2 regions of the Cellulosimicrobium sp. ES-005 genome follow, and region 1 is predicted to be linked to the other one. Evidence: riboswitches for the same ligand, from Rfam matches in the RefSeq annotation. Region 1 holds a riboswitch; the other holds the start of a gene.
The links. A riboswitch is a leader RNA that binds a small molecule or an ion and turns the genes downstream of it on or off. The one in region 1 is predicted to bind FMN.

Region 1 (15,206 bases):
CGGACGCCCGCGACCCTGCCGTCGAGCCGTAGGCTCCGGGCGTGGCGCTGTATCACTACGGGCTCTCGAAGCCGCCGCGCGACCAGCGACGACGCCGCTGGTGGGCCGTCGCGGTGCTGGTGCTGTGCGCTCTGGTCGGCCCCTTCGTCGTGGCGGGCGCGGTCCAGGCCTGGCTCGCGGGCGACGTCGCCGAGGCCCTGATGCAGACCCTGGTCTCGATCCTCTGCCTCAGCGGGGTCGGGAGCGCGGTCTGGGGGTTCGTCGACTCGTTCCGCGGCGAGCGCCTGCCGGACGGCGGTCCGGGTCAGCCCAGCAGGTAGGGCGCCGCGGCGAAACCGGCGACGAGGCCGACGAGCACGACGGCGGCGGCGGACAGGTGCGAGTGCCGCGCGCGGCTCGCGGTGCGGCGGGCTGCCTCGGTCACGGTGGTCATGGCGGTCCTCTCGTCGGGGTGGTTCCAGGGAGAGAGACCGCGCCCGACGCGATCCATGACGCGGTTCCGGCCGACCTCGGCGCGATCTGCGTCACACCGCGGCGACCGGAACGCGCCGACCCTGGTGCAGCATCGTGCACCAGGGTCGGGTGGTTCGCTCGGGCAAGCGCGTGCGGCGGGGTCCTGCGTGCCCGACGAGGGCGTCAGGCGCGCAGGATCAGCGCGTCGCCCTGCCCGCCCCCGCCGCACAGCGCCGCCGCGCCGACGCCGCCGCCACGGCGCTTCAGCGCGAGCGCGAGGTGCAGCGCGAGGCGGGCGCCGGATGCGCCGACGGGGTGGCCGAGCGCGATGGCGCCGCCGTCGGTGTTCACGACGTCCGCGTCGATGCCGAGGTCCGCGACCGACTGCAGCGCGACGGCGGCGAACGCCTCGTTGATCTCCACGAGGTCGAGGTCCGCCGCGGCGATCCCCTCGCGCTGCACGGCGGCCTCGATGGCCCGCGCCGGTTGGGAGTGCAGCGAGTTGTCGGGTCCCGCGACCTGCCCCGCCGCACCGATCTCGGCGAGCCACGGCAGGCCGTTGCGCTTCGCGAAGGCGCGGCTCGCGACGACGACCGCCGCCGCGCCGTCGGACAGCGGCGAGCTCGACCCGGCGGTGATGGTCCCGTCCTGCACGAAGGCCGGGCGCAGCCGCTCCAGGGCCTCGAGCGTCGTGTCGGCGCGCACGCCCTCGTCGTGCTCGACGACGACCGGCTCGCCCCGCCGCTGCGGCACCTCGACGGGGGCGATCTCCTCGGCGAGGCGGCCGGCATCGCGCGCGGCCGCGGCCAGCTGGTGCGAGCGCAGCGCGAACGCGTCCTGCTCGGGGCGGCCGATGCCGCGCGTCGCGCAGCCGCGGTCGGTGAGCTCGCCCATGACCTCGCCGCTGAACGGGTCGTTCAGGCCGTCGTGCGTGAGCGAGTCGGCCATCGTCACGTCCCCGAACGCGAACCCGGCGCGCGAGCCCACGACCAGGTGCGGGGCGTTCGTCATGGACTCCTGGCCGCCCGCGACGACGACGCTCGCCTCGCCCGTGCGGACCAGCCGGGCCGCGTCGATGATCGCGGTGAGGCCCGAGAGGCACAGCTTGTTGATCGTCACGGTGGGCACGTCCCAGCCGAGGCCCGCGAGGATCGCGGCCTGGCGCGCGGGGCCCTGCTTGGCGCCCGCCTGCACGACCTGCCCGACGATCACCGTGTCGACCTGCTCCGGCGCGACGCCCGCGGCCGCGAGCGCGCCGCGGATCGCGTGCGCGCCGAGCTCGGCGGCCGAGAGCGAGGCGAGCGCGCCGCGGAAGCGCGCGAACGGGGTGCGTGCGCCGTGCAGGAGGACCGGGGTGACCTCGTCCTCGGGGGTGACGGCGACGTCGGGCAGGGGGCTGGCGGCGGTGCTCATGGGACTCCGATCCGGGGAGGGCGAGGAGACGGGGCGAACAGGAAGGAGCCCCGGCGCCGCGAGGAGGGGCGAGCGGCGCCGGGGAGCAGGGGGAGGGCGTGCGCCCTCGGGACCGTCAGACGAACGCGGAGACGCCCGTGATGTCGCGCCCGACGATGAGCGCCTGGACCGACTCGGTGCCCTCGTACGTGTGCAGGGCCTCGATGTCGGCGAAGTGCCGCGCGACGCGGTTCTGGAGCAGGATCCCGTTGCCGCCGAGGAGGTCGCGCGCGCTCGCCGCGACCTCGCGGGCCCCGCGCGTGCACGTGTACTTAGCGAGCGACGCCTGCGGGCCGGTGAGCGTCCCCGCCTCGTCGAGGCGCGTCATCTGCGCGACGAGGAGCTGGAGCTGCGTGATCGTCGAGAGCATCTTGGTGAGGCGCTCCTGGACCATCTGGTTCGCGGCGAGCGGGCGCCCGAACTGGACGCGCTGCGTCGCGTACGCGACCGCGGCCTCGTAGCAGGCCACCGCGTGCCCGACGGCGGCCCACGCCACACCGAGGCGCGTCGCGAAGAGCACGCGCGAGGTGTCCTTGAACGACCGCGCGCCGGGCAGGGCGTTCTCGGCGGGGACGAACACGTCGTCGAGCACGACGTGCGCCTGCCAGATCGCGCGGAGCGACACCTTGCCGGTGATCGTCGTGCCCGTGTAGCCGGGGGTGTCCTGCGGCACGACGAACCCGTGGACCTGGTTGTCGGCTCCGTCCTCGGCGTCGCCGACGAGGCGCGCCCACACGACCGTGATGTGCCCCGACGACCCGTTGCCGATCCACTTCTTCTCGCCGTTCAGCACGTAGCCCTCGACGCCGTCGCGCGTCTCCTTGCGCGCCGTCGTCTCGAGCGAGACGGAGTCCGAGCCGTGGGTGGGCTCGGTGAGCGCGAACGCGCCGAGGATCTCCCCGCGCGCCATGGGCTCGGCGTACCTCGCCCGCTGCTCGTCGGAGCCGAGCATCTGGATGCTGCGCAGCGCGAGACCGCCCTGGACGCCGCAGATCGTCGCGACGGAGCCGTCGCCGCGCGACATCTCCATCGCGGCGAGGCCCGCGCCGAGCAGGCTCACGCGCGGGCGGCCCTCGACGTCGACGCCGTCGCGCAGCAGGTCGAGCTCGCCCATGCGCTTGACGAGGTCGAACGGGACCTCGGCGCGCTCCCAGTAGTCGTCGATGACCGGGAGCACCTCGTCCTGGACGAACTGCCGGACGCGCTGCTGGTGGGCGCGGTCCTCCTCGGTCGCGTCGGCGAACGCGCCGGCGTAGTCGAGGTCGAGCGGGGTCGCGAGGTCGTAGGTGGGCTCGGTGACTCCGGGCATGATCGGGGTGGTAGGCATCGGTGCTCCCCTGGGAGGGCGGCTGGGGTCGGTCGTGCGCGACCGGCTCCGGCGCGGGTTCCCGGGTGCGGGCCCGGCGTCGGCGGCGGTCTCTCCCATAGTGCAGCGATACCCGGTATCAGTCAATCTGAGACGGCGTATCGCACCGGATCCACGGCGCCGTGCGATCTCGCGACCTCCGTCCTACCGTCGAGAGATGGCACTCGACCTGTTCGTGACGATGCACGTGCGCGACCACGACCCCGCGCGCGACTGGTACGTGCGCCTGCTCGGGTCGGACCCGACGTTCGTCGCGACGCCCACCGAGTCCGTGTGGGAGCTCGCCGAGCACCGGTGGCTCGTCGTCGAGCAGGTGCCCGAGCTCGCCGGCCACGGCGTCGTCACGGTGTTCCGCGACGACGTCGACGCGTTCCTCGCCGCGGCGTCGGGCCGGGGCATCGAGCCGGACCGCCGCGAGACCTACGACGGCGGGGTCGTGAAGACCGTGTTCCGCGACCCCGACGGCAACGAGATCGGGCTCAGCGGCGCGCTCCCGTCGTCGTAGGGTGCGCGCGTGACGACGACGGCCGACCGGGTGACCTGGGACGACGACGCCTCCGCGGGCGCGTGGATCGCGCCGCGCCTCGGGGAGTTCGGCCCGCGCGTCGACGGCACGGTCCCGCGCGGCTACGCGGCGTACGCGTGCGTCCCGCACCCGGGCTGGGACGACGACGTCACGCTCGCGACGCAGACCGACGCCCTGGCCGCGGCGCTCGCGCCCTTCACCGGCGACCAGCCCGTGCACCTCGCCCTGTGGACGGGCCACGCGTTCCTCTACGACCACGGCACCGACCCGCGCGCGAGCTCGGGGGTCGCGCCGCTCGTCGGGTGGCCCGAGGACGAGCAGCGGCCGACACCCGAGGAGATCGAGCGCGCGGTCGCCGAGGCGTGGGAGCAGCTCGCGCCGACGCTCGTCGAGCGCCCGGCCGCCCCGATGCTCCTGCTCCCGCACCGCGAGTACCACCTGTGGACGGGGACGCTCGCCGACGCCGGCGCGTTCCGCGACCACGAGCAGCCGCCCAACCTGTGGTGGCCGGAGGACCGGTCGTGGTTCGTCGGGACGGAGATCGACGCCGCCGCGACCTACGTGGGCGGGAGCGACGCGCTCGTCGAGGCGCTGTGCACGGACCCGGCGCTGCGTGCGAGCCGCGCCGCGCCGTCGGACCGGATGCTGTTCGAGGACTGACCCGCGGCTGCCCCGGCCGCAGGCACCCGGGTCAGGCGGGCGCGCCCGCCGCCTCGGCCTCGGCCGTCGCGCGCCGGTTGACGCGCCACCACACGAAGAACCCGACGAGCGTGAACGCGCCGTAGAACACGTACATGAACGCGGACGCGTAGAACCCGGCCGAGACGAGCAGCGGCACGCCCACGACGTCCACCGCGACCCAGATCAGCCAGAACTCGACCCAGCCCTTGGCCATGCCGTACGTCGCGAGCAGCGAGCCCATGAAGATCCACGCGTCGGCCCAGACGGGCTCGTACGACTCGAGCGCCCGGAACAGGGGCGTGAGCAGCGCCGTCCCGCCGACGAGCGCGACGAGGAGGAACGCGCGCTGGCGCCACGACGCCCAGCGCGGCACGACGGCGACGCCGTGGCTGTCGGCGTCGGTCTCGCCGAGCCGGGCCTGGGTCCGGCGCCACTGCACCCACCCGTACACCGACACGACGACGAACATGACCTGCCGCCCGGCCTGGCCGAGCAGGTTGACGGGGTTGGGCGTCGCGAAGACCGCGCCGAGGAACACCGTGAGCAGCAGCAGGTTGCCGACGATGCCCACCGGCCACGCCCACACCTTGCGCCGCATGCCGCCCAGCGCCGACGCCAGGCCGAACCCGTTGCCCACGATCTCGCGCCACAGCAGGTGCTGGTCGCCGATCGTCAGCTGCGCGTCGAACAGCGCGTGGATCAGGTCCATCGGATGTCCTCGTCCTCCCGGGCACGCGTGCTCCGGGGTGAGGGCGGGCGGCGGGGCCGGGCCACGAGGGCCCGACGGCGTCGCTCACCACGGCGAGGCCGAGACCCGTCGCGCGGGCTCGCGAGAGCCCGGCCGAGGACGGCCGCGCCGCACGTGCTTCCTCCCATCCGGACTGTCACCGTCGGTCCTGGAGTTCCACCAGGTCAACCGCGCGTGGGCGCGGGTCGCGGACTGTCACCGCCGGCTCGGAATTGCACCGACCCCGGAGCACGTTCGTGCGTACTGCGTTCTGCAACCGCTGATGCTACCGGCGCATTCCCCGACGCCGCGCCGACCGGTCACTCGATACGCGACATCGGCACATCCGACCGAGGTCGGCAGTCGCGATGACCGAACTCGGCAGAAGCTGCCGATCTCAGCTGGTCACGCGAGCGCGTCGCGGACGGCGCGCGCGACGTCGTCCGCGACGCCCTGCGCGTCCGCGTCGGCGTCCACCACGGTTACGACGACGCGGCGCGCCGTGGGCGTGCCGTCCCCGCTGCGCTCCTGGGCGGCGCCGTCGGGCGCGGCGTACCGGCCGACGGCGGCGCGGCGCAGGTCCGCGAACGCCTCCTCGAGCTGGGGGCGCAGGTCCTGGTCGGGGGAGCGCAGCCACCGGCGCAGGAGCGCGTTGTGGACGGCGACGACCGACGCGGCGAACGCGATGGACGCGGTCGACCGGCGCTCGTCCGGCGGGAGCGCGTCGCGCAGGTATGCGGTGAAGGCGCGCTCGTAGCGGTGCGTCGTGACGAGCTCGCGGTCGCGCAGCGCCGGCACCTGCTGGAGGAGCTGCCACCGCGCGAGCGACGTCTCCCGCTGCCCGACGTGGTGGTCGAACACGAGCCGCGCCGCGCGGCAGACCTCGACGTACGGGTCGACGGCGGGGTCCGGCGTGAGCCGGCCCTCCGCGTCGGGCACGGGCCGCGTCGCGGCGAGCATGACGACGACCTCGTCGAGCAGGAGCTCGTGGTCCGCGAAGACCACGTCCTCCTTGGAGCCGTAGCGGCGGAAGAAGGTGGCGCGGCTGACCTGGGCGGCGTCGGCGATCTCCTCGACGGTCGTCTGCTCGTACCCCTTGCGGGTGAAGAGCTCGATCGCTGCGTCGACGGCCTGGGCGTGGGTGCGGCTGCGGACGTCGGTCATGCACCGGACGGTACACCGGTCCCGCTCGCGCGCCCCTTCCGGCCGAGCGCCGGCGCTCCCTGCGGTCGTCCCCCGGGCCCGAAGGCCCGCACTCGGCAGTGGCGACCACGTGCGGCCGCCGGCTGGACGTTGGCCGGGCGCGTGCCGTGGGCAGCGGCGCCCGTGGTTCGACGGTAGACCTCCGGAGCGTCCGCGTCGATGGGCGGAGGGGCTGAAAACGGTGGCCGTCCACAGGCTGCGTGGCCGTCCACAATCCCGGTGCCCTGCCCGGCGTCGGATGACACCATGGCGCCCATGCTCGTGACCCTCGCCGCGACGGCGTCCCCGGGGACGCTCGACGACGCCACCGACCTCGGGTTCCTGCTGCACAAGCACCCGGACCGTGCCCAGGTGTTCGACCTGCCCGTGGGCCGCGCGCACGTGTTCTACCCCGAGGCGACGGCGGCGCGGTGCGAGGTCGCGCTGCTGCTCGAGGTCGACCCGGTCGGGATCGTGCGGAACAAGCGCTTCGGTAGCGGCGACGCCTTCGCCCTCGCGCAGTACGTCAACGACCGGCCGTACGCCGCGTCGTCGATGGTCGCCGTCGCGCTGGGCAAGGTGTTCGCGACGGCCATGGCGGGGCGGTGCGACGCCCGGCCCGGGCTGCCCGACGTCGAGCTCCCGCTGGAGCTGCACGTCCCGTCCCTGCCCTGCCGCGGTGGGCCCGACCTGGCGCGCCGGCTCTTCGAGCCGCTGGGCTGGCACGTGACGGCGACCGCGGAGCCGCTCGACCCGGCCGTCCCGGCGTGGGGCGCCTCGCGGTACGTCGACCTGCGCCTGCGCGGCACGCGACGGCTCGCCGACGCGCTCGCGCAGCTCTACGTGCTGCTGCCCGTGCTCGACGACGCGAAGCACTACTGGGTGTCCACGGACGAGGTGGACAAGCTCGTGCGCGCGGGCGGCGGCTGGCTCGCCGACCACCCCGAGCGCGCGCGGATCCTGCGCCGCTACCTCGCGCACCAGCGCCGCTACGTCGAGGACGCGACGGCGCGCCTCGCCGCGCTCGACGGCGCCGCACCCGCGGACGTGGCCGAGCCCGACGGCGAGGTCTCGCCCGACGGCGCGACGTCACCCGGGGCGGACGTGCCGGAGCCGCCGCTCGCCCGGCAGCGCGCGGACGCGGTGCTCGGGGTGCTGCACGAGGTCGGCGCGCGGACCGTCGTCGACCTCGGCTGCGGCGAGGGCATGCTCCTGCGCCGGCTCGCCGCCGACCGGACGTTCACGCGCGTCCTCGGCACCGACGTCTCCGCGCGCGAGCTCGAGCGCGCGGCCGCCCGGCTGCGCCTGCACGACGCGAGCGACGCCGAGCGCGAGCGCGTGCGCCTGCTCCAGTCGTCCCTCACGTACACCGACGACAGGCTCACGGGGTTCGACGCCGCGGTCCTCATGGAGGTCGTCGAGCACGTCGACCCGTCGCGCCTCGGCGCGCTGGCGCACGCGGTGCTGGGGCACGCGCGGCCGCGCACCGTCGTCGTCACGACCCCCAACGCGGAGTACAACGTGCACTACCCGAACCTGCTCGACGGGCCGGGCGGGAGCCGGGTGCGGCACCCCGACCACCGGTTCGAGTGGACGCGCGCCGAGCTGCGCGCGTGGGCGGGCGCCGCCGCGGAGCGGTACGGGTACGCGGTCGAGCACCGCGACGTCGGACCGCTCGCGCCGGACGTCGGGGCGCCCACGCAGCTGGTGGTCCTCACGCTCGTGCCGGAGGGGGCCGTCGTGCACGACGCGCCGACCGCGGCAGGAGCCGACACGCGCGAGGGGGAGGAGGCCCGATGAGCGAGCGGACGAGCGAGCCCGCGGCCGAGAACACGACGGAGCACGCGGCCGAGAGCGCGGGAGCGACGCGCGACCTGCGCCTCCCCGCGTCGAGCCTCGTGGTGCTCGTCGGCGTCTCCGGCTCGGGGAAGTCGACGTTCGCGCGCGAGCACTTCGGCCCGTACGAGACGGTGTCGTCGGACGTGTGCCGCGGCCTCGTGTCGAACGACGAGAACGACCAGGCGGCCACGAAGGCCGCCTTCGAGGTGCTCGAGACCATCGTGTCGAAGCGGCTCGACGCGAACCTGCTCACCGTCGTCGACGCGACGAACGTGCAGCGCGAGGCCCGCAAGACCCTCGTCGCCCTCGCGCGCGCCCACGACGTGCTGCCCGTCGCGATCGTCCTCGACGTGCCCGAGAAGGTCGCGGTCGAGCGCAACGCGGCGCGTGCTGACCGCGGGTTCGGCGCGCACGTCGTGACGCGGCAGCGCGCGGCGCTGCGGTCGTCGCTCAAGAGCCTGCAGCGCGAGGGGTTCCGCACCGTGCACGTGCTGCGCGGGGAGGAGGAGGTCGCGGCCGCGCGGGTCGTGCGCACGCCGCTGCTCACCGACCGTCGCGACGAGCACGGCCCGTTCGACGCGATCGGCGACGTGCACGGCTGTCTCGACGAGCTCGTGGCGCTCCTCGGCGAGCTGGGGTACGCCGTCGTGCGCGACGACGTGGGCCGGCCCGTCGACGCCGCGCACCCCGCGGGCCGGCGCGCGATCTTCCTTGGGGACCTCGTCGACCGCGGTCCCGACTCCCCGGGCGTGCTCCGCCTCGCGATGGGCATGGTCCGGGCGGGCCACGCGCTCGCGGTGCCGGGCAACCACGAGCACAAGCTCGTGCGCGCGCTCGGCGGGCGCGACGTCAAGGTCTCCCACGGCCTCGAGACGACGCTCGCGCAGCTCGCCGAGGAGCCCGAGGAGTTCCGGCGCGAGGTCGCGGAGTTCTGCCGCGACCTCGTCTCCCACCTCGTGCTCGACGACGGGCGCCTCGTGGTCGCGCACGCGGGACTCAAGGAGTCCTACCAGGGCCGGGCGTCCGGGCGGGTGCGGAGCTTCGCGCTCTACGGCGACACCACGGGCGAGACCGACGAGTTCGGCCTGCCCGTGCGCTACCCGTGGGCCGACGACTACCGCGGTCGCGCCATGGTCCTCTACGGGCACACGCCGACGCCCGAGGCCGAGTGGGTCAACAACACGATGTGCCTCGACACGGGGTGCGTGTTCGGCGGGAGGCTGTCCGCGCTGCGCTGCCCGGAGAAGGAGGTGGTGCAGGTCCCGGCCGCGCGCGAGTACTACGCGCCCGCGCGCCCGTTCCTGCCGGAGGACTCGGACGGCGCGCCGGTGCGCGAGCCCGACCTGCTCTCCGTCGCCGACGTGCTCGGGCGGCGCGCCGTCGAGACCGCGACGCACGGGCGCGTGACCGTCGGCGAGGAGCAGGCGGCGGGGGCGCTGGAGGTCATGAGCCGGTTCGCCGTCGACCCGCGGCTGCTGCTGTACCTGCCGCCGACCATGAGCCCGGTCGCGACCTCGACCCTGCCCGGTCTGCTCGAGCACCCCGACGGCGCGTTCGCCGCGTACGCGCGCGACGGCGTCGACCGGGTCGTGTGCGAGGAGAAGCACATGGGGTCGCGCGCGGTGCTGCTCGTCGCGCGCGACTCGGGGTCGGCGGACGGGTCGCGCGTCGTCGCGGAGCGGTTCGGGGTCGACGCGCCCGGCGCGGTGCACACCCGCACCGGGCGGTCGTTCTTCGACGAGCCGACGACGGCGCTGCTGCTCGGGCGCGTCGCCGCGGCCCTCGACGCGGCCGGGACGTGGGACGCTCTCGGCGCCGACTGGGTGCTGCTCGACGCCGAGGTGCTGCCGTGGTCGCTCAAGGCCGACCAGCTCCTGCGCGACCAGTACGCGAGCGTCGGGGCGGCCGCACGGGCGGTCATGCCCGCGGCCCTGGCGGCCCTCGCCGCGGCGGAGGCACGGGGAGCCGACGTGGGCGACCTCCGGCGACGGACCGCGCGGCGGTCGACCGACGCCGGGCTGTTCGTCGAGTCGTACCGGCGCTACCGCTGGGACACGGGCGTGGCCGTGGACGGCGACGCCGCGCCCGACCCGCTGCGCGGCGTGCAGGTCGCGCCGTTCCAGGTGCTCGCGAGCGGGACGTCCGCGCGAGCCGGGTCCGCGGAGTCGGCCGGCACGACGTACGCCGAGCGCGACCACCTGTGGCACCTCGACGTCGCGGACCGGCTCGTCGCGGCGGACCCGGCGCTGTTCCGCACGACGCGGCGCGTCGTCGTCGACCTTGCCGACGAGACCTCGCGCGCCGAGGGGACGGCCTGGTGGGAGGAGCTCACGGCGGCCGGCGGCGAGGGCATGGTGGTCAAGCCGGCCGCCAACCTCGTGCGGCGCCGGGGCGCTCCCGGGAAGGGCGGCGGGCTCGTGCAGCCGGGGCTCAAGGTCCGCGGCCGGGAGTACCTGCGCATCATCTACGGCCCCGAGTACACCGAGGAGCGCAACCTCGAACGGCTGCGCGAGCGGTCGCTCGGGCGCAAGCGGTCCCTCGCACTGCGGGAGTACGCGCTCGGCCTCGAGGCGCTCGACCGGGTGGCTCGCGGTGAGCCGACCTGGCGCGTCCACGAGCCGGTGTTCGCGGTGCTGGCGCTGGAGTCGGAGCCCGTCGACCCGCGACTGTGACGGCGACGACGGCGGGAGGCGTGCGGGGCGTCAGCCGCCCATGAAGGCGTTCATCGCGAGGACGGAGAAGAGGACCGCGGCGCCGAGCACCGCGACCGCGACGAGCCAGCCGTTCGCCCGCTCGACCGGCGGGACGGCCGGGCGCTGCGCGGGGTCGGCCTCGCGCCGTCGGGCACCGCGACGCGCCGTGAAGCGCAGGCCGCGCGCGGCCGCACGGGCGGAGGGCTGCCGGGGCGACGGCTCGGGGAGCTGCTCGGGGGACGCAGCGTCCCGGGCAGGAGTCGGGGTCGTCACGGACGGAGCACCTCCGGAGGTCTCCGGCGCCGCTGCCCGACGCCGTGCCGCCAGTCTTCCCGTCGACCCGTCCCCGGCGCGTCGCCCGTCCGGTGGATCCTGCGGTCCACCGGGTGCGACCTCCGGATGACCCGCCTACCCGGAGAACCGCTCCGAGGCGCCGTCCGGCGGGTCGAGGCGCGCGGGGAGCGCCTGGATGTCGTCGAGATCGAGGGGCGCGTGGTCGGGGAGGGACGGGATGCTCCCCGGAGGCACTCGTGCCGGCAGGGACTGGATACCGTCGAGGTCCGGGGGCACGGGGGCGCGGTCGGGCAGGGAGCGGACGGGACCGATGCCGTCGGGCACTGGCGCGGGCAGCGCCACGATGTCGTCGAGGTCCGGCCGAGCGAGAGGCTGGGGAGAAGGACCCTTGTCGGGGTCGAAGGGTGCGCAGACCTCGAGCTCGAACGGGGACGCAAAGCCGACGCGAAGGATCGACGGGAGCGCCCACCCGTCCGAGGGGCCGGTCGGTGCGCTCGAGGACTCCTGCTGGGCGGCGTTGTGGCGAAGGGTCGTCGAGAGGTGGTCGACGACGAGCGCCGCGGCGCTCAGGCGGGGTGCGAGCTCCTCAGCCCACGACGTGCGGAAGGCGTCGCCGTCCGGACCCGACCAGGACGTGGCGCGCACGGCCGTGTCGAGCACGTGGCGGGCGTCCTCGAGCAGTCCGCGGGCGTCTGTCGCGCGCGCGGCGAGGTTGCGCAGCTCGGAGGGACTGCTTCCCCAGAATCCTGACATCGGGCGTCCTTCGTCGTGTCCTCGAGCGAGCGTGGTCGCCGTCGACGCTAGCCGGACCGGCGAGCACGCACGATGGGGAGACCTCCCCCCGTGCCCTGAGCCCACCGAGGTCCGGGACCGGTCCGGAGTCGGCTCGCACACGGCTCGGACCTCAGCGCGGCGCGTTCTCCTGGTAGCGGGGTCGGCCGCCGCGCGCGGCGCGCTGGAGGTAGCGGACCTCGCGCAGCGCGACGGCGGCGGCGACGAGGAGCGGGAACCACGCCCAGACGCGGCCGCGCAGCACGAGGACGAGGCACACGAGCGCGACGGCGATCCCGCCGAAGACCGTCCCCACGCTCGCCCAGCGCACGCCCGTGCGCACCTCGTCGGCACGCTGCCACCAGCGCCGCAGGCGCTCGCCGAGGCCGGGTCGCGGGGTCGGGGCCGTGCTCACGGGCGGGCCTCGCGGGCGAGCGCCACGCCCTCGATGCTGCGCACGGCCATGCGCAGCGCGTCGGCCCGCGTCGCCTCGCCCTCGTCGTGCATCGCCCACGCGTTGAAGAGCATCCACCAGAGCGTGCGGACGAGCCACGCGACGCTGAGCTGGTCGTCGAACACGCCGTCCGCCTGGCCGCGGCGCAGGAGGTCGCGCACCGGCTCCTCGACCGCGTCGGACTCCGCCCAGAACTCGGGCTCGCCGCCGGACAGCTCGTTGAACAGCACCATGTACCAGGGGCCGAGGTCGAAGTACTCGAACGCGAGGCGGCGCAGCGCGGACGCGGGGGCGCCGTCGTCGAGGCGGGCCGCGGTGATCGCGGCGCGCGTGCGCTCGACGGCCTCGGTCCCGATCGCCTCGACGAGGTCGGCCCGCTCGGGGAAGTAGCGGTGCAGCGTCGTGCGCCCCACCTGCGCGGCCTGGGCGACGTCGCCGAGCGACGCGGACTTGTCCGTGCTGAGCACGGCGACCGCGGCGTCGAGGATCGCGCGCCGCGTGCGCGCGCGCGTGCCGCTCTCCGCGGGCGCGCCGTCGCGCGCCGCTGCGAGGGCCGGCGCGGTGGTGGCGTCCCGCGCGCTGGTTCGTGCCGTCACGCGGCCCACGATAGCCCTCCGCGCAGTGGAACACCTCTTGCCACGAGTGGAACAGGAATGTTCCACTAGTGGTCACGCCAGTTCCGCTCCCATGTCCCGCCCGCGTCAACCACAGTTGACACGAGAGAGGATGTCAACCATGGTTGACACCATGTCCACGACTGACGCCACCGGCTCGCCGACCACGACGCCCGCCACGCCCGACACGCCCACCGGCCCGTTCCTCCCGCGGCTCAAGGTGCTCGGGGAGTTCGTCCGACCGCACCGCCGCACGCTCCTGCTCGGCCTCGTCCTGGGGCTGGGCACCACCGCCGCGGCGCTCGCGACGCCGATGGTCACCAAGTGGGTGCTCGACACCCTCGGGACGGGGGAGTCGCTGACCCCGGCCGTCCTCACGCTCGTCGGGCTGCTCGTCGTGGGCCTCGTGCTCGGGCTGTGGCAGTGGATCCTGCTCGGCACGCTCGCCGAGCGGGTCGTGCTCGACGCGCGGTCGTCCATGGTCCGGCGCTACTTCCGCGCGCGGATCGGTGCGCTCACCGGGCGCCCGACCGGCGAGCTCGTCACGCGCGTCACGTCCGACACCGTGCTGCTGCGGGAGGCCGCGTCGTCGAGCATCGTCAACCTCGTCAACTTCGCCGTGTCCCTCGTCGGGACGATCGTCCTCATGGGCGTGCTCGACATCGTGCTGCTCGGCACGACGCTCGGCGCGATCGTCGTCATCGCGGTGCTCGTCGGCGCGCTCATGCCGCGGATCGCGAAGGCGCAGGAGAAGGCGCAGGAGTCGCTCGGCAGCCTCGGCGGCACGCTCGAGGGCGGCCTCCGCGCGATCCGCACCATCAAGGCCAGCCGCGCCGAGGGGCGCCAGATCGAGCGGGTGCTCGACGACGCGCAGGCGTCCGCGCGGCACAGCGTCCGGGCCGTGCGGACCGAGGCGGTCGCGTGGACCATCGCGGGCGGCGGGATCCAGCTCGCGATCATCGTCATCCTCGCGCTCGGCGCGTGGCGCGTCGACGAGGGGCTGCTCGCGGTGTCGAGCCTCGTCGCGTTCCTCCTCTACGCGTTCCAGATCGTCGAGCCCGTCACCGGCCTCACCATGAACGTCACGCAGCTCCAGGCCGGCATCGCCGCCGCGGGACGCATCAGCGAGGTCCAGTCGATCGAGCCGGAGGAGGACGACGACGTCGCTCGGCCGGCCCGGGCGGGCGCCGCGGCGCTGGACCCGGCCGCCGCGGAGGCGACTCGGGAGGCCGTGGCGGGCGCGACGTCGGGCACGGACGGGACCGCTGCCGGGACGCCGCGCCTCTCCCTGCGGGGCGTCACGGCGCGCTACCTGCCCGGCGGCGAGCCCGTCGTCCGCGACCTCGACCTCGACGTGCCCCACCGGGGGCAGGTCGCGATCGTCGGGCCGTCGGGCGCGGGCAAGACCACGACGTTCTCCCTGCTGCTGCGGTTCCTCCAGCCCGAGTCCGGGCAGATCCTCCTCGACGGCGTGCCCTACGACGACCTCACGTTCGACGACGTCCGGCGCCGCTTCGCGTACGTCGAGCAGGAGACGCCCGTCGTGCCGGGGACGATCCGCGAGAACCTCCTCCTCTCCGACCCCGGTGCGACCGACGAGGCCATGTGGGCCGCGCTCGCGAAGGTCCGGCTCGAGGCCAAGGTGCGCTCGCTCGCCGAGGGCCTCGACACGTCCCTCGTCGGGACGACCGTCTCGGGCGGCGAGCGGCAGCGCGTCGCCCTCGCGCGCGCCGTCCTGCACGCGCCCGACGTCCTGCTGCTCGACGAGGCGACGGCGCAGGTCGACGGGCTCACCGAGGCCGCCGTGCACGCCGTCATTGAGGACCTCGCGCGCGACCGCGCCGTCGTGACGATCGCGCACCGCCTGTCGACCGTGATCGACGCCGACCTCATCCTCGTCATGGAGGACGGACGCGTCCGCGCCCGCGGGACGCACGCCGAGCTCCTCGCGACCGACGAGCTCTACCGCGAGCTCGTCGCCGCCCTGCGCATCGCGACCGAGGAGGCCGCCACGTCGAGATAGCGGGTGCGATGAGTTCCGGGTGCGCGCGCGGTCGGAGGTGGCGTCAGGTGTGGACGACGGCGGTCAAGGCTCGTGCCGACCGCGGAGGGTGAGGGCGGCATGGGGAACGTGACGTGCGACGTGGCGGTGTC
Region 2 (15,206 bases), 1.7 Mb from region 1:
CGACACCGGCACGTCGTAGTCCATGAGGACGTACTGGCGCGCCGTGAGCACGCCCTGCAGGCGCCGGCTCAGCACCTCCACCCCCGCCGGGACGTCCGCCTCCGCGACCGCGCGCGGACGGATCAGCACCGCCTCCGACACGAGGATCGGGTCGCCGAACACCTCCAGGCCCGCGCCCCGCAGCGTCGTGCCCGTCGAGACGACGTCCGCGACGACGTCCGCCACCCCGAGCTGCACCGCCGACTCCACCGCGCCGTCCAGGTGCACGACCGTGGCCTCCACCCCGTGCGAGCGCAGGTGCCCCTCGACCAGCACCTCGTACGACGTCGCGACGCGCAGCCCCTGCACCTGCTCCAGCGACGTCACCGTGCCCGCCGGGGCCGCGTACCGGAACGTCGACCCCCCGAACCCGAGCTGCATGTGCTCCACCGCGTCCGCGCCCGAGTCCAGCAGCAGGTCGCGGCCCGTGATCCCCACGTCGACCGTGCCCGACCCCACGTACACGGCGATGTCGCGCGGGCGCAGGAAGAAGAACTCGACATCGTTGTCCGGGTCGGCCAGCACCAGCTCGCGCGAGTCACGACGCTGGCGGTACCCCGCCTCGCGCAGCATCTCGACGGCGGGCTCGGACAGGGACCCCTTGTTGGGGACGGCGATACGCAGCATGACAGGACCTTCGTTCAGGGGATCGGGCAAGGAGCGGGGAACAGCAGGGACGTGCGAGGGGCGAGCGGCGCTCGCGGCCGGGAGCGGGGACGCTCACCGGCACGGCCGCTCACAGATGCTCGTACACGTCCTGCAGGCTCAGACCCTTCGCCAGCATGAGGACCTGCAGGTGGTAGAGGAGCTGGGAGATCTCCTCCGCCGTCTTCACGTCGCCCTCGTACTCGGCGGCCATCCACACCTCGGCGGCCTCCTCGACCACCTTCTTCCCGATCGCGTGCACGCCGGCGTCCAGCTCCGCGACCGTGCCGGAACCGGCAGGTCGCGTCGTGGCCTTCTCGGACAGCTCCGCGAACAGGGACTCGAACGTCTTCACGCGCCCAGGGTATCCGCCGCCCGGGCAGGGCCGGGGCGCGGTCCGCCCAGCGGGCACGCCCCGACCCGGTCCGTCACAGGTCGCGCAGCGCCACCACCGTCGCGACCGCCGCCTCCGCGGCCTCCGCACCCTTGTCCTCGCGCGACCCCTCCAGCCCCGCCCGGTCCAGAGCCTGCTGCTCGTCGTCGCACGTCAGCACGCCGAACCCCACCGGCACCCCCGTCCGCACGCTCACGTCCGTCAGACCCGACGTCGCCGCCTGGCACACGTACTCGAAGTGCGGCGTCCCCCCACGGATCACCACCCCCAGCGCCACCACCGCGTCCGCGCCGTGCTCCACCGCGCGCGCCGCCGCCACCGGCAGCTCGAACGACCCCGGCACCCGCACCACGCTCACGTGCGACACGTTCGCCGCCGCCAACGCCCGGCGCGCACCCGCCAGCAACCCGTCCATCACCTCCGTGTGCCAGCTCGCCGCGACCACCGTCACCCGCAGCCCCGACCCGTCCACGCTGATCGACGGCGCACCTGCCCCGCTCATCCCTCGTCCTCCTTCGACTCCTCGGCACCGGACCCGTCGTCCGGCCCTCCCCGGGCAGCCCCGTCCGGGACCGCCACCGTGTCCAGCAGATGACCCATCGCCACCTTCTTCGTCACCAGGTACGCCCGGTTGTGCTCACCGTGACCCACCTCGATCCGCTCCGTCCCCACCACGTCGATGCCCGAGGCCACCAGCCCCGTCACCTTCGCCGGGTTGTTCGTCAGCAACCGCACCCGCGACAGCCCCAGGTCCGCCAGGATCGCCGCCGCCGCCCCGTACTCCCTGCGGTCCACGGGCCACCCCAGCTCCAGGTTCGCCTGCACCGTGTCCAGACCCGCGTCCTGCAGCTCGTACGCCCCGATCTTCGCCAGCAACCCGATGCCACGCCCCTCGTGCCCCCGCAGGTACACCACCGCACCGCCCTCCGCCGCGACCCGCCCCATCGCCGCCTGCAGCTGCGGACCGCAGTCGCACCGCAACGACCCGAACGCGTCCCCCGTCAGGCACTCCGAGTGCACCCGCACCACCGGCACCACCTCCGGCCCCACGGCGCTCGCGGCCTCCGCACCGGCCTCACCGCGGTCTACCGAGCCGGCCGGGGCGACCGCAGGAACGAGAGCGACGTGCTCCGCCCCCGTCCGCAGGTCCCGGTACCCCACCACCCGGAACCGGCCGTGCGCCGTCGGAAGCTCCGCCGAGGCGGTCCGGTGCACCCGCCGCGCCAGCGCCTCACGGTCCGGCACCTCCACAGCCGCCGCCGGTGCCGGGTCGTGCACGCGCCGCCACGCCACCAGGTCCGCGATCGTGAGGAGCACCAGCCCGTCACGCTCCGCCAGGGCCGCCGCGTCCCCCAGCCGCATCATCGTCCCGTCGTCGTGCACCAGCTCCGCGATGCCCCCGACCTCGCCCCTCCCCGCCAGGCGCACCAGGTCCACCGCCGCCTCCGTGTGCCCCGCACGGTGCAGCACACCCCCCGGCACCGCCCGCAACGGCAGCACGTGACCCGGCCGGATCAGGTCCACCGGACCCGACGCCGGATCCGCCAGCACCCGCAACGTCCGCGCCCGGTCCTCCGCCGAGATCCCCGTCGTCACCCCCGTCGCCGCGTCCACCGTCACCGTGTACGCCGTGCGCCGCGGATCCTGGCTGTGCGGCACCATCAACGGCAGCTCCAGCGCGTCCGCCCGCGACGCCGGCATCGGCGCGCACAGGTACCCCGACGAGTGCCGGATCGTCCACGCCACCCACTCCGCCGACACCCCCTGCGCCGCGAACACCACGTCCGCCTCGTTCTCCCGGTCCGGCGAGTCCGCCACCAGCACCGGCCGCCCCGCCCGGATCTCCGCCAGCGCCTCCTCGACCGACCCCAGGCGCACGCCCCCCGACCCCTCCGGCACGGCGGCGCTCGCGGACGGCGCGCGTCCGCCCGTCACGACGCGCTCCCGGAGGTGGTGCCGGCACCGGAGCCCGACTGGAGCAGGCGCTCGACGTACTTCGCGAGCACGTCCACCTCGAGGTTCACCCGGTCGCCCGGGACGAGCCCGCCGAGGATCGTCGCCTCGAGCGTCGTCGGGATGAGGGAGACGCCGAACGTCCCGCCGTCCACCCGCGTCACCGTCAGCGACACCCCGCTCACCGCGATCGAGCCCTTCTCCGCGACGTATCGCGTCAAGCCCGCAGGCGCCGAGAACACCAGGTCGTCCCAGCGCTCGCCCGGGTCGCGGCTCACCAGCGTCCCCACACCGTCCACGTGACCCTGCACCACGTGACCCCCCAGCCGCGCGTCCGCCCGCACCGCACGCTCCAGGTTCACCGGCGAGCCCGCCACGAGGTCGCCCAGGGCGGTCCGGCGCAGCGACTCCGGCATCACGTCCGCCGTGAACGACCCGTCGCCGCCCAGGCCCGTCACCGTCAGGCACACCCCGTTGACCGCGATCGAGTCCCCCGGCGCCGCGTCCGACGTGGCGAGCGGCCCCTCCACCGTGAGCACCGCATCCGCTCCCTCGCCGCCCGGGAACCCGACGTCCCGAACCTTCCCGATCTCCTCCACGATCCCCGTGAACATCAGCCGACCCGTCCTTCCGTGCTCGTCCTGGACACCACCAGCGCGTCGTCCCCGACCCGCCTCACCTCGACCGTGCGGAACCGGTGCGCGTCGGCGATCGTCGCCACGCCCAGCCCGTCCACGACCCGCCGACCGCTCCCCAGCAGCACCGGGGCCACGTACGCGTGCAGCTCGTCCACCACGCCCGCCGCGAGGAATGCCGTCGCGAGCGTCGGGCCGCCCTCCACGAGCACGTGCCGCACCTCGCGCTCCCCGAGCCGTTCCAGCACGTGCCCGACGTCGCGCGTCAGCAGGTGCAGCAGCTCGCCGCCCTCCCCGCGCACGCGCGCCGCCGGCGGGATCCCCCGCAGCCCGACGACGACCCGCAGGGGCTGGTGCGCCGCGAGGGCCTCGGCGCTCGCGGCGTCGTGCGTGCGCACCCGTGCGGTGAGCGCCGGGTCGTCCGTGAGGAGCGTGCCCGTGCCGACGACGATCGCGTCGACCTCGGCGCGCACGCGGTGCGCGTGCTCGCGGGCCGCCGGCCCGGTGATCCAGCGGCTCGTGCCGTCCTCGGCCGCGACGTACCCGTCGAGCGTCGTCGCCGTCTTGAGCGTCACGTACGGCGTACCGCGTCGCACGGACGTCAGCCACACCCGGAGGAGCTCCTCGCCCTCGGCGGCGCGCAGGCCGCGCACGACGCGCACCCCGGCCGCGCGCAGGCGGTGCGCACCACCCGTCGCCACGGGGTTCGGGTCGTCGACGGCGTGCACGACCTCGGCCACCCCCGCGGCCACGAGCGCGTCCGCGCACGGCCCCGTGCGGCCGGTGTGGGCGCACGGCTCGAGCGTCACGACGGCGGTCGCGCCGGTGACGTCGACGCCGCGCGCCCGGGCGTCCGCGAGGGCGGCGGCCTCGGCGTGCGGCGTCCCCGCACCTGTGTGGTATCCCTCGGCGAGGACCGGCCGCGGGTGCGGGTCCACCGAGTCGGGCGCGGCGCCGTCGGGCAGGGCAGGGCCGTGCGGGGCGGGCCCCAGCAGGACGCAGCCGACCCGGGGGTTGGGTCCGTGCGCGGGTCCGCGTCCCGCGAGCTCGAGCGCGCGCGTCATCGCGGCGTCGATCGTCAGGGTCCTGGGGTGCTCGCCCATCGTCCTCCTCCCGGGCACGCGTGCTCCGGGGTGAGGGCGGGCGGCGGGGTCAGGCCTGGACGGGCCCGACGGCGTCGCTCACCACGGCGAGGCCGTCGCCGTCACGGACGGGTGCTCCGACGGGTCGCCGGAGCACCACGCCCAGGCGTGGCCGCGCCGCACGTGCTTCCTCCCATCCGGACTGTCACCGTCGGTCCTGGAGTTCCACCAGGTCAACCGCGCGTGGGCGCGGGTCGCGGACTGTCACCGCCGGCTCGGAATTGCACCGACCCCGGAGCACGTTCGTGCGTACTGCTGCTTCCAACCGAGCATGCTACTCGCGCATTCCCCGGGGCCCGCCTGTCCGCCTGCCGAGCAGACGTGACCGAACGACCCCTCCCCTCCGTGCTGTGTGGTGACCGGCCTCGGTAGGTCGGGGTCGTCATGACCGCTTGGCACACTATTTTTGTCGCTACGAGAGAGGGAGCCCGAAGTGCGGGCTCCCTCTCGGCCGGTCGTCAGTGTGCGTGCGCCGACGCCTCCGCCAGCTCGCGCAGCGCCTGGATCTCACCCGGCACGCTCTCCGCCCCGTACACCGCCGACCCGGCGACGAAGACGTTGGCCCCCGCGTCGGCCGCCCGCTCGATGGTCGTGCGCGACACTCCCCCGTCGACCTGGATCCACACGTCCAGCCCGGACTCACTCACGGCCTCGCGCGCCCGTCGGATCTTCGGGAGGGTCCCTTCGATGAACGACTGCCCGCCGAAGCCCGGCTCGACCGTCATGACGAGGATCATGTCGACCTCCGCCAGGAGGTCCAGGAAGGGCTCCACGGGCGTCGCAGGGCGCAGCGCGAGGCCTGCACGGGACCCGAGGCGCCGGAGCTCGCGTGCGAGCCGCACAGGGGCGGCAGCGGCCTCGGCGTGGAACGTCACCGACGCGGCACCCGCCTCCGCGTACGCCGGCGCCCAGCGGTCCGGGTCCTCGATCATGAGGTGCGCGTCGATCGGCACCGGCGACACCTGCGCCAGGCGCTCGAACACCGGCAGCCCGAGCGTGAGGTTCGGCACGAAGTGGTTGTCCATGACGTCGACGTGCGCGTAGTCCGCCGTCGAGATGGCGTTCAGGTCGCGCTCGAGGTTCGCGAAGTCGGCGGACAGGATGCTCGGTGCGATGAGGGCTGCCATGGCTCCAGCCTAGGGTGCCTCCGCCCGCCCCCGACGCTCGTAGGCTCGTCCCGTGAGCAGCCTCCCCTCCCCCGGCACCCGACGCCCACCTGCGCCGACAGGGCCGACAGGGCCGACACCGGTCCCCGCGGGCGTCCGGGTGCGCGCCGCCACGCGGGCCGACCTCGGCCGCGTCGCCGCGATCGCCGCGCCCTTCGTCCGCGACACGTGCGTGACGTTCGAGGAGGAGGTCTGGGACGTCCCCGCGTGGGAGCGCAAGCTCGACGACGTCACCGCTCGCGGCCTGCCGTTCCTCGTCGCCGAGGTCGACGGGCCGCCAGGTCCGGACGGCACGGGCCACCCGGTGGTCGCTGGCTACGCCTACGCGTCCGCATGGCGCCCGAAGCCCGCGTACCGACACACCGCCGAGGACACGATCTACCTCGACCCCGACCACACCGGGCACGGGATCGGCACCGCGCTGCTGGGCGCGCTGCTCGACGCGTGCGTCTCCGCAGGCGTCCGGCAGGTCGTCTCGGTCGTCGCCGACGTCCCCGAGGCGGCGGGCTCGCTCCCCCTCCACCGGCGCTTCGGCTTCGTCGAGACCGGCCGCCTCACCGCCGTCGGCTTCAAGCACGGCCGCTGGGTCGACACGATCCTGCTCCAGCGCTCCCTCTGACCCGGCGACGAGACCCTCACAGCCCGCCCGACGCGCCGAGGTAGAGGCGTGGTCGTGCCGTCGGGCACGACCAGGGCTCTACCTCGGCGAGCCGGGATCAGGCGAGGATGCCTCGGCGGAGGTCGGTGGTGCGCTGCTCGACGGTGCGCCAGGCGTGGCGGCTCACGCCGGGGTGGGCGTCGCGGTCGACGTCCGCGAGCGCCGCGAGGAGTGCGTCGAGGGTCTGGGTGACGGCGCGCTGGGCGCGGCGTCGGGGCAGGCCCCAGGTGGTGCCTTCGGTGACGAGGTGGTCGGCGGTGAGGCGGTCCATGTCGCGTTCTCCGGCGACGTCCATGGCGAAGACGCGGGAGGCGTGGTCGTGGTGGAGGTGCATGGAGACGTCGTAGGCGGGGGCGAGGCGGACGGTGCCGTCGGCGTGGCGGAGGACGGAGATGTTCTTGGCGTGGGCGTCGGTGTTGCCGAGGGCGAGGTTGAAGGTGGTGAGGGCGAGGAGGGGGTCGGGGCGGGTGCCGTCGTCGCGGAGGGTGCGGGCGATGGCGGCGAGGGAAGGGAAGCGGCGTCCGTGCTGGAACTTGCGTTCGGGGTCGCGGGTGTTGATGCCGAGGGCCTGGGCGGCGTCTTCCTGGTGGAGGCGGGCGGTGCCGCTGGGTTCGCGGGGGTCGGGGATGCGGTCGTAGCGGGTGACGACGATGGCGCGTTCGCCGTCGAACTCGGTGACGTGCGCGTCGACGGTGGTGAGGCCGACGCGGCGGGCGAGGTCGAGGGCGGCGGCTTCGGTGTTGACGAGGTCGGCGGTGGGTGAGTCGGAGGGGCGGGCGACCTTGAGGATGTGGGTGGTGGGGGCGGATCCGTGGGGGCGGGCCCAGCCGTGCTCGTCGTGGAGGAGGGTGATCTTGGGTTCCATGCCGGGCAGGGAGCTGGTGAGGTGCTTGCTTCGTCCGACGCCGCCGAATCGCGCGACGCCTTCTCGAAGGAGCCTGGCGACCGCGGCGTCGTCGAGCCGTTCGGCGGGAACGGATCGATGGCCGGCTTGGCCTGGAGGGCGCAGCTCTACGGCCCCGATGGTGTCGCCTGCGTACGCCGTGAAGAACGAGAGGTGGTCCTCGGGGTCGACGGCGGCTTCCATGGCCATCTGGTCGCGGGCGCGGCCCTCGGGCATGAGCCCGTCGAGCCATGCGGTGGCCCGGGCGGGGTGTGGTGGTTCGTCGGGTTCCATCGGGAGGAGGTGGGACAGCGTTCGCGCGCCGATCCCCCACCGTTCGTAGGCCTCGTCTGTCCATGTGAGGTCGACGCGATCGTCTCGTCGTCGCGTGAAGCGCCCGGCGTGAGTCCCGTAGAGCCAGAGGTCGAGCTCCTCGGCCCGTCTCACGATCGGTCCTCGAGGCGGAGGGAGATGTCGAGGTGGTCGAGGACCTCGAAGAGCCGGGTGATGTAGAGGTTGTCGACGCCGTTCTCGAGCTCGGAGAGATACTGGCGAGTGATTCCGAGGTCGTCGGCGAGCTCCGCCTGAGTGATGCCCTGCGCTCGCCGTACCCTGCGGACGGCCGCGCCGATGTCGCGCGCGCTCCGGGCGCCCGTCCAGTGTCCTGTCATCGCGTCTTCCCTCCTGCCAGCGAACCATGTCCGACTATCATGACACGGACTTCCGCCGAATATCCTGACAAAGGCACTGTGGCCTGGTCAGACGCGACGGAGGAGCGTGAGGTGCATGGCGTCGGTGCCGTGGACGTGCGGCCAGAGCTGGACGTCCTGGCGGTCGCCGAGCTCGATCGCGTCGCGCGCCTCGGGGCGCACGACGTCGCGCACGACGGCCGGGGCGTCGAGGACCTCGACGTCGTCGCGGCGGCGGAGCACGTCGGCGACGACGACCTGGGTCTCGGCGAGGTGCGGCGAGCACGTGACGTACCCGACCACTCCCCCGGGCCGGACGGCGTCGAGCGCGGAGTCGAGGAGCTCGCGCTGGAGCCCGGTGAGGGTCGCGAGGTCCGCCGGGGTGCGCCGCCACCGGGACTCGGGACGACGGCGCAGCGCACCGAGGCCGGTGCAGGGGGCGTCGAGGAGCACGCGGTCGTACGCACCCGGCTCGTCCTGCCCGACGGCGCGCCCGTCGCCCGTGCGCACGGCCTCCACGGCGTCCGCGGGCACGGCGGCGAGCGCGTTCTCCACGAGGCGTGCGCGGTGCGGCTGGACCTCGTTGGCGACGAGGCGTGCCCCGCGCTCGGCCGCGAGCGCCGCGAGGAGCGCGGCCTTGCCGCCGGGGCCGGCGCACAGGTCGAGCCAGCGCGCGTCGTCGCCGGTGGAGCCGGGCTGCGGTCCGGTGAGCGGTGCGGCGGCGAGCGCGAGCGCGACGAGCTGGCTGCCCTCGTCCTGGACGCCGGCGCGGCCGTCGCGCACGGCGCCGAACGCGGCGGGGTCGCCACCGTCAAGGGTGAGGGCGGTGGGCGCCCAGCGGGCGGGGGTGACGCGGTCGTCGCCGTCGGAGAGCTCGTCGGGGGCGGCGAGGCCGGGACGGGCGACGAGCGTGACGCGGGGGGCGTCGTTGTCGGCGGCGAGGAGGGCGTCGAGCTCGTCGACGGGGCGCCCGTTGCCGGCGAGGGCGTCGCGCAGAGCGCGGGCGATCCACACGGGGTGGCTCTGGGTAGCCGCGAGCGCCGCGAGGGCGTCCGGGGCGTCGTCGGCGATGGTGGTGAGCCAGTCGTCGAGGGGGGTGCGGGCGACGCGGCGCAGGACGGCGTTGACGAGCTGGGCGCTGCCGGCGCCGGTGCGCTCTCGGGCCAGGCCGACGGTCTCGGACACGGCGGCGTGCTGGGGCACGCGCATGCCGAGGAGCTGGTGCGCGCCGAGCCGCAGGACGTCGAGCACGGGCGGGTCGAGGCGGTCGAGGGGGCGGTCGAGGCACAGCGCGAGGATCGCGTCGTAGCGCCCGCGCAGGCGCAGGGTGCCGTAGGCGAGCTCGGTGGCGAACCCGGCGTCGCGGCCGCGGATGCCGCGCTCGCGCAGCAGCGGGGGCAGGACGAGGTTGGCGTAGGCGTCGGATCCGTCGACCTGGCGCAGGACGTCGTAGGCGACGGCGCGGGCAGGGTCGGTGCCCTTGCGGCGCTGGGAGGGTGCGTGCGCGCTGCGGGACGTCTCGCCCCGGGAGCGGGCGGCGCCGCGCTGGCGGCCGCGGGCGTCGCGGCGCGCGTCGGCACGGCGGTCCTGGCCACCGGCGGACCTGTTCGAACGGGCGTTCGAGCCGTTGCGCTCGGCCTCTCCGCGCGCATTCGAACGCGCGTTCGACTCGCGGTCGTCCCGCGCGGGTCCGTTCGCCCGATCGTTCGAACGTGCGTTCGATCCCCTGGTCGACGGCGGGCGGTCCATGGCGTCGCGGTCGCGGTCCGCGGGCGTGCCGCCGCTCATCGGGCGACCTCCGCGCCGAGCACGAGCTCTTCGGGGAGGCGTGCCCCGCGCGCCCAGTCGGCGGCGGGCATCTGCTTCTTGCCGACGGGCGCGACGTCCCCGAGCCGGACGGCGTGCGTCGCGGTGCCGACGAGCACCTCCTTCTTCCCGGCGCGCACCTGCCCGGGGGCGAGGTCCGTGACGTCGGGGCGCGGCGTCACCGGGCCGAGGCCGAGGCGGGCGCGCGCGCCGTCGGGACCGGGGACCGTGGTCCAGGAGCCCGGCGCCGGGGTGCAGCCCCGCACGAGGCGGTCGACCGCGAGCGCCGGGTGGTCCCAGCGCACCTCCGCGTCGGCGGGCGTGAGCTTCGCGGCGTGGGAGACGCCGTCGGCGGGCTGGGGCTGCGGGCGCAGGGTCCCGTCCTCGAGCGCGTCGAGCGTCGCGACGAGCAGCCCCGCGCCGGACACGGCGAGGCGGCCGAGGAGGTCCCCGGCGGTGTCGCGAGGACGGATGGTCTCGGTCGTCGTGCCGAGGGTGGGGCCGGAGTCCAGGCCCTCCTCGATGAGGAACGTCGTGGCGCCGGTGACCTCGTCCCCGGCGATGATCGCGCGCTGCACGGGCGCGGCGCCGCGCCAGGCCGGCAGGACGGAGAAGTGCAGGTTGACCCACCCGTGCCGCGGCACGGCGAGCACGTCGGGGCGCAGGATCTCCCCGTACGCGACGACGGGTGCCGCGTCGACGTCGAGCTCCGCGAGGCGCGCGAGGAACTCCTCGCCGCGGGGGCGGTCGGTGATCACGGGGATCCCGGCCTCCTCCGCGCGCACGCGGACGGGGCTCGGGGTCAGGCGCCGTCCCCGGCCCGACGGCGCGTCGGCGCGCGTGAGGACGGCGACGACGTCGTGGCGGGAGTCGAGGAGGGCGTCGAGGGACGGGACCGCGGTATCCGGGGTCCCGGCGAACAGCAGGCGCATGGGCCCGAGTCTAGGTCGCGCGGCGCTCCCGACCGCGCGGTCGGGAGCCGCGCTACCCGAGCGCGGGAGTCTCCTCGTGCCCTGGTCCGCCCACCGTCCGCGCGCCGAGCGGCACGTCCAGGGGACGTCCACCCGGCGCGAGATCGCCGCCTCGGGGCACACGAACCCTCCTCCGGTCGCCGGACGACCACCCGCACGGTGATCTCGACCGCGTCGTCGCTCTCGACGACGTCGACGCCCGCGTACTCCTCGCAGGCGGCGCCGTGCTCGACCACGATCGGCAGCACGTCCCCCGCGAGGTCCGCGTCCGGAGCGACGTGCCACCGTGCGGTCGCGCTCGGCGCGCCGTCGGAGCAGGCCGCGAGCGCCGCCACCACGAGCAGCGCGGACGCCATGAGGGCCGGTCGCCGAGCGGGGAGCACGGCTCTCATCCCAGCAGACGCCGCGCACCCGCGGAAGGGTCGGCGCCCGTCAGCCCAGGGACCCCGGTCGACCACCTCCGGCCCGCGCGGTGCGGGACGCGCCACGGACGCCCGCGGCGACCGTCACCGCGCGACGGGCACGCCGAGGTCACGCAGGGCGGCGCGCAGGCCGGGCGTGCCGTCGAAGAGGTGCGTGCGCAGGCCGAGCCGGGCCGCGGCGTCGATGTTCGCGGGACTGTCGTCGGTGAAGAGCGTGCGCGCCGGGTCGAGGCCGAACCGGTCGACCGCGAGCGCGAAGATCGCGGGATCGGGCTTGGCGAGACCCTCGCGCCCGGAGACGAGGACGTCCTCCATGAGGGTCGTGGCCGGGGCGGCGGGCCCGGCGTGGGGGTACAGCTCGGCGGACCAGTTCGTCAGCCCGTAGAGGCGCAGCCCGAGGTCGCGCAGCTCGCGCACCAGCTCCTCGGAGCCCTCCACGGGGCCGGTGAGCGTCGCGGGGAACTCCGCGACGTAGCGGTCCAGGAGCGCCACGTGGTGCGGGTGGGACGCCGCGACGGCGGCGCGCGCGTCCGCCCACGTGGCCCCGGCGTCGCGCTCGTGGTTGAGGACCCGGAAGTCGACGTCGGCGAAGAACGCGTCGACCACCTCCCGCTCCAGCCCGGCGTACGCGCCGTACGGGTCCCAGCCCACCAGCACGTTGCCGAAGTCGTACAGCACGGCGTCGATCGCGCGCTCGGGGGTGCCGCTGGTCGGCGCGGGGTGGTGAGTCGTCACAGGATCTCCTTCGGGTCGAGCTCCACCCGCACGCTACCCGGCTCCCGGCGCGCCGACCGCACCGCGAGGGACGCGGCGAGCTCACGCGCGAGCCGCCGGCCGTCGCGCACGGGCACCCGCACGACGGCGCGCACGGGTGGGGCGTCCAGCATCCCCGGCCCCGGGCCGTCGACGGCCCCGCTCCCTGGGCCGCCCGCCCCCGGCGCCCGCCCGCGCGGCGGGGGCGCGGGCACCTCCACGGGACCGAGGACGGCGTCGGGCCGCGCCAGCTCCACCCGCCCCAGCAGCGCCGCGACGGCCGGGCGGTCCCCCGTCACCGCCGCCACCCGGACGGCGGGCGGCAGGGACAGCTCGGCCCGCTCGTCGAGCTCCCGGTCCGCGAGGAGCGCCGGGTCCCAGCGCACGAGCGCGTTGGTCGGCGCCGGGGCGGCGTCGCCGACGAGCAGCACCTGCCCGCCCGCGGTCGCCGGACGCACGAGCGCCGCCGCGGCGAGCCAGCGCGCGAGCGCGTCCTGCGCGACGTCCAGCCCGACGTGCGCGGTGCTCACGGCGGCGTCGAGCAGGAGCGCCGCCGCGTACCCGCCCTCGGCGACCGGCTCCGCACCCGGCGTCGCGACGACGAGCGCCGGTCGGGACGACACCGCGCCCAGCACGCCGCCCGCCGCGGCCGCGCCGGACACCTGCACGGGCACGCCCGCGAACGCGCGTCCCAGCTCCTCCGCCGTGCGTTGCGACCCCACGCGCACCGACCGCAGCCCCGTCCAGTGGCACTCCGCGCACGACCAGCCGCCCGCGAGCGCCCCGCACCACGCGCACTGCGGCGTCGCCTGCGGGCCGGACAGCGCGAGCGGGCCGTGGCACACGGTGCAGCGCGCCGGCGTGCGGCAGCGCCCGCACGCGACGACGGGCACGTACCCCGAGCGGGGCACCTGCACCAGCACCGGCCCCTGCTCGAGCGCGGAGCGAGCCGCGCGCCACGCCGCGGTCGGGATGCGGGCCGCGGCGCCCGGGCCCTCGGCGGCGAGCTCCACGGAGGTCAGGGCGCGGACCCGGGGCGCCCGTGCCCGCACGACATCGCGCGGCGCCGCCAGATCGTGCGCCCAGCCCCGGGTCACGAGCGCGTGCGCCGCGACCGTGCGGCCGTGCGACCCGAGGAGGAACGCGGCACCCTCCTGGTCGCTGCGCAGCGCGAGCACCTCGCGCGCGTGCGGGTAGGGGGCACGCGGCTCGGCGAGCGTGTCCTCGCCGTCGTTCCAGCACACCACGAGACCGAGGTCCGCCACCGGGGCGAACGCCGCCGCCCTGGTCCCCACGACGACCCGCGCCCGGCCGTGCAGCACCGCGAGGAAGCCGCGGTACCGCGGCGCCGGTCCCTCGTCCGCGGTGAGGCGCACCACCTCGCCCCCGGTCGCGGCGTCCCACGGGGGCAGCCCCGCGGCGTCCAGGGCGGCGCAGACCTGGTCCACGTCCCGCGCGTCGGGCACGACGACGAGCGCCCCCCGGCCGCCCGACCGGGCCGCGCGCACCGCCTCCGCGACGGCCGCGGCCCAGTGCGTCACGGGCAGCGGGTCCGCCGCCCGGCGCACCCGCGCGGCACCCTTCCCGCGCTCGACCGGCCCCGGCACCGAGGCAGGAGGGGCGGGCGGCGCGAGGCCCGGCAGCGCGGTCCACACCGCCCGTGGCGCGCCCCCGCCCGCGACGTGCGCGAGGAACGCCGCGCCGGCGCGGTACGGGGCCCACACGGACCCGCCGGACGCCGCACCGGACCCTGCGGCCTCTGACGGGGCGGGGTGTGCCGCGCCGGACTCGCCCACCGGCGTCGTGCCCCCCGCGGCGCCGCTCCCGGGTGCCGCGGCGACGGCGGCCGCGAGCGCCTGCTCGGCGCGCGCGTGCCGGGGCGGGACGGCGAGGCGGAGCACGTCCGACAGAGTGCCCGCGTAGTGGTCGGCGACCGAGCGCGCGAGCCGCGCCACGGCCGGCGAGAGCACCGGCTCCGGCGAGACGACCCGGCGCAGCGGCAGCAGGCGGCCGTCGTGGTCGGAGCGCTCGGTCCGCTCCAGGACGTACCCGTCGACGTCGCGTCCGGCGAACCGCACCTTGACCCGCACGCCGGGCTGCGCGTCGTCGGACATCGTGGCGGGCACGAGGTAGTCGAACGCGCGGTCCAGGTGCGGGGGCGCCAGGTCGAGCGCCAGGCGCGCGACGGGCAGGTGCGCCGCGACCTGCTGGGACGCCGGGACGGCCGGGCGCCGTGCCGCGGGCGCCGAGACGCCCGGCAGGGTGTCCTGCACCGCCTGCGCCGTGTCCTCGGGCTCGCTCACGACGTCATCGAACCACGCGCCGCCGTCACGACCGGGCGGGCGGGCGGCACCTCGCCGAGCGCGCGGACGCTCGGGCACGCCAGCAGGTCGACCGGCAGGCGAGCCGGCGCGGCCGTGCGAAGCCGGGCCGGGCTCGTCACACCTGGGACTGCAGGTCCGCGACGCGGTCCGTGCGCTCCCACGTGAACTGGTCCAGCTCGCGCCCGAAGTGCCCGTACGCGGCCGTCGCGGCGTAGATGGGGCGCAGCAGGTCCAGGTCGCGGATGATCGCCGCGGGCCGCAGGTCGAACACCTCGCGGATCGCGGCCGTGATGCGCTCGACCGGCACCTTCTCCGTGCCGAACGTCTCCACGTACAGGCCCACGGGGTGCGCCTTGCCGATCGCGTACGCGACCTGCACCTCGCAGCGGCGCGCGAGGCCCGCCGCGACGACGTTCTTCGCGACCCAGCGCGTCGCGTACGCGGCGGAGCGGTCCACCTTCGACGGGTCCTTGCCGGAGAAGGCGCCGCCGCCGTGGCGGGCCATGCCGCCGTAGGTGTCCACGATGATCTTGCGGCCCGTCAGGCCGGCGTCGCCCTGCGGGCCGCCGACGACGAAGGTGCCCGTCGGGTTGACGAACAGGCGCGTCTCGCGCGTGTCGAGGTCGACGCCCGCGGCCTCGAGGACCGGCGCGACGACGTCGTCCGCGACGAGCCGGTGCAGCGCGTCCTGCCGCACGTCCGGGTCGTGCTGCGTGGACAGGACGA

Region 2: it holds a riboswitch for FMN, as region 1 does, so the genes downstream of both, ribD (bifunctional diaminohydroxyphosphoribosylaminopyrimidine deaminase/5-amino-6-(5-phosphoribosylamino)uracil reductase RibD) here and pnuC (nicotinamide riboside transporter PnuC) in region 1, are expected to answer to the same signal.

The regions. Positions count from the first base shown of each region.
Region 1 covers NZ_CP159290.1:334,740-349,945, forward strand. Annotated here, with positions in the region: gene ABRQ22_RS01440 (NUDIX domain-containing protein) at 1-32, shown strand, start outside; gene ABRQ22_RS01445 (hypothetical protein) at 42-320, shown strand; gene ABRQ22_RS01450 (hypothetical protein) at 305-433, opposite strand; gene ABRQ22_RS01455 (acetyl-CoA C-acyltransferase) at 637-1,866, opposite strand; gene ABRQ22_RS01460 (acyl-CoA dehydrogenase family protein) at 1,982-3,232, opposite strand; gene ABRQ22_RS01465 (VOC family protein) at 3,429-3,776, shown strand; gene ABRQ22_RS01470 (hypothetical protein) at 3,786-4,457, shown strand; gene pnuC (nicotinamide riboside transporter PnuC) at 4,489-5,187, opposite strand; FMN riboswitch at 5,337-5,462, opposite strand; gene ABRQ22_RS01480 (TetR/AcrR family transcriptional regulator) at 5,611-6,369, opposite strand; gene ABRQ22_RS01485 (3' terminal RNA ribose 2'-O-methyltransferase Hen1) at 6,664-8,187, shown strand; gene ABRQ22_RS01490 (polynucleotide kinase-phosphatase) at 8,184-10,898, shown strand; gene ABRQ22_RS01495 (hypothetical protein) at 10,929-11,192, opposite strand; gene ABRQ22_RS01500 (hypothetical protein) at 11,328-11,966, opposite strand; gene ABRQ22_RS01505 (hypothetical protein) at 12,118-12,399, opposite strand; gene ABRQ22_RS01510 (TetR/AcrR family transcriptional regulator) at 12,396-13,034, opposite strand; gene ABRQ22_RS01515 (ABC transporter ATP-binding protein) at 13,186-15,075, shown strand; gene ABRQ22_RS01520 (dihydrofolate reductase family protein) at 15,175-15,206, shown strand, end outside.
Region 2 covers NZ_CP159290.1:2,078,417-2,093,622, forward strand. Annotated here, with positions in the region: gene hisG (ATP phosphoribosyltransferase) at 1-666, opposite strand, end outside; gene ABRQ22_RS09095 (phosphoribosyl-ATP diphosphatase) at 776-1,039, opposite strand; gene ribH (6,7-dimethyl-8-ribityllumazine synthase) at 1,113-1,580, opposite strand; gene ribB (3,4-dihydroxy-2-butanone-4-phosphate synthase) at 1,577-2,956, opposite strand; gene ABRQ22_RS09110 (riboflavin synthase) at 3,010-3,645, opposite strand; gene ribD (bifunctional diaminohydroxyphosphoribosylaminopyrimidine deaminase/5-amino-6-(5-phosphoribosylamino)uracil reductase RibD) at 3,645-4,769, opposite strand; FMN riboswitch at 4,928-5,053, opposite strand; gene rpe (ribulose-phosphate 3-epimerase) at 5,267-5,935, opposite strand; gene ABRQ22_RS09125 (N-acetyltransferase family protein) at 5,988-6,593, shown strand; gene ABRQ22_RS09130 (HipA domain-containing protein) at 6,691-7,962, opposite strand; gene ABRQ22_RS09135 (helix-turn-helix transcriptional regulator) at 7,959-8,186, opposite strand; gene ABRQ22_RS09140 (transcription antitermination factor NusB) at 8,274-9,992, opposite strand; gene fmt (methionyl-tRNA formyltransferase) at 9,989-10,942, opposite strand; gene ABRQ22_RS09150 (HAD family phosphatase) at 11,488-12,138, opposite strand; gene ABRQ22_RS09155 (primosomal protein N') at 12,135-14,459, opposite strand; gene metK (methionine adenosyltransferase) at 14,596-15,206, opposite strand, start outside.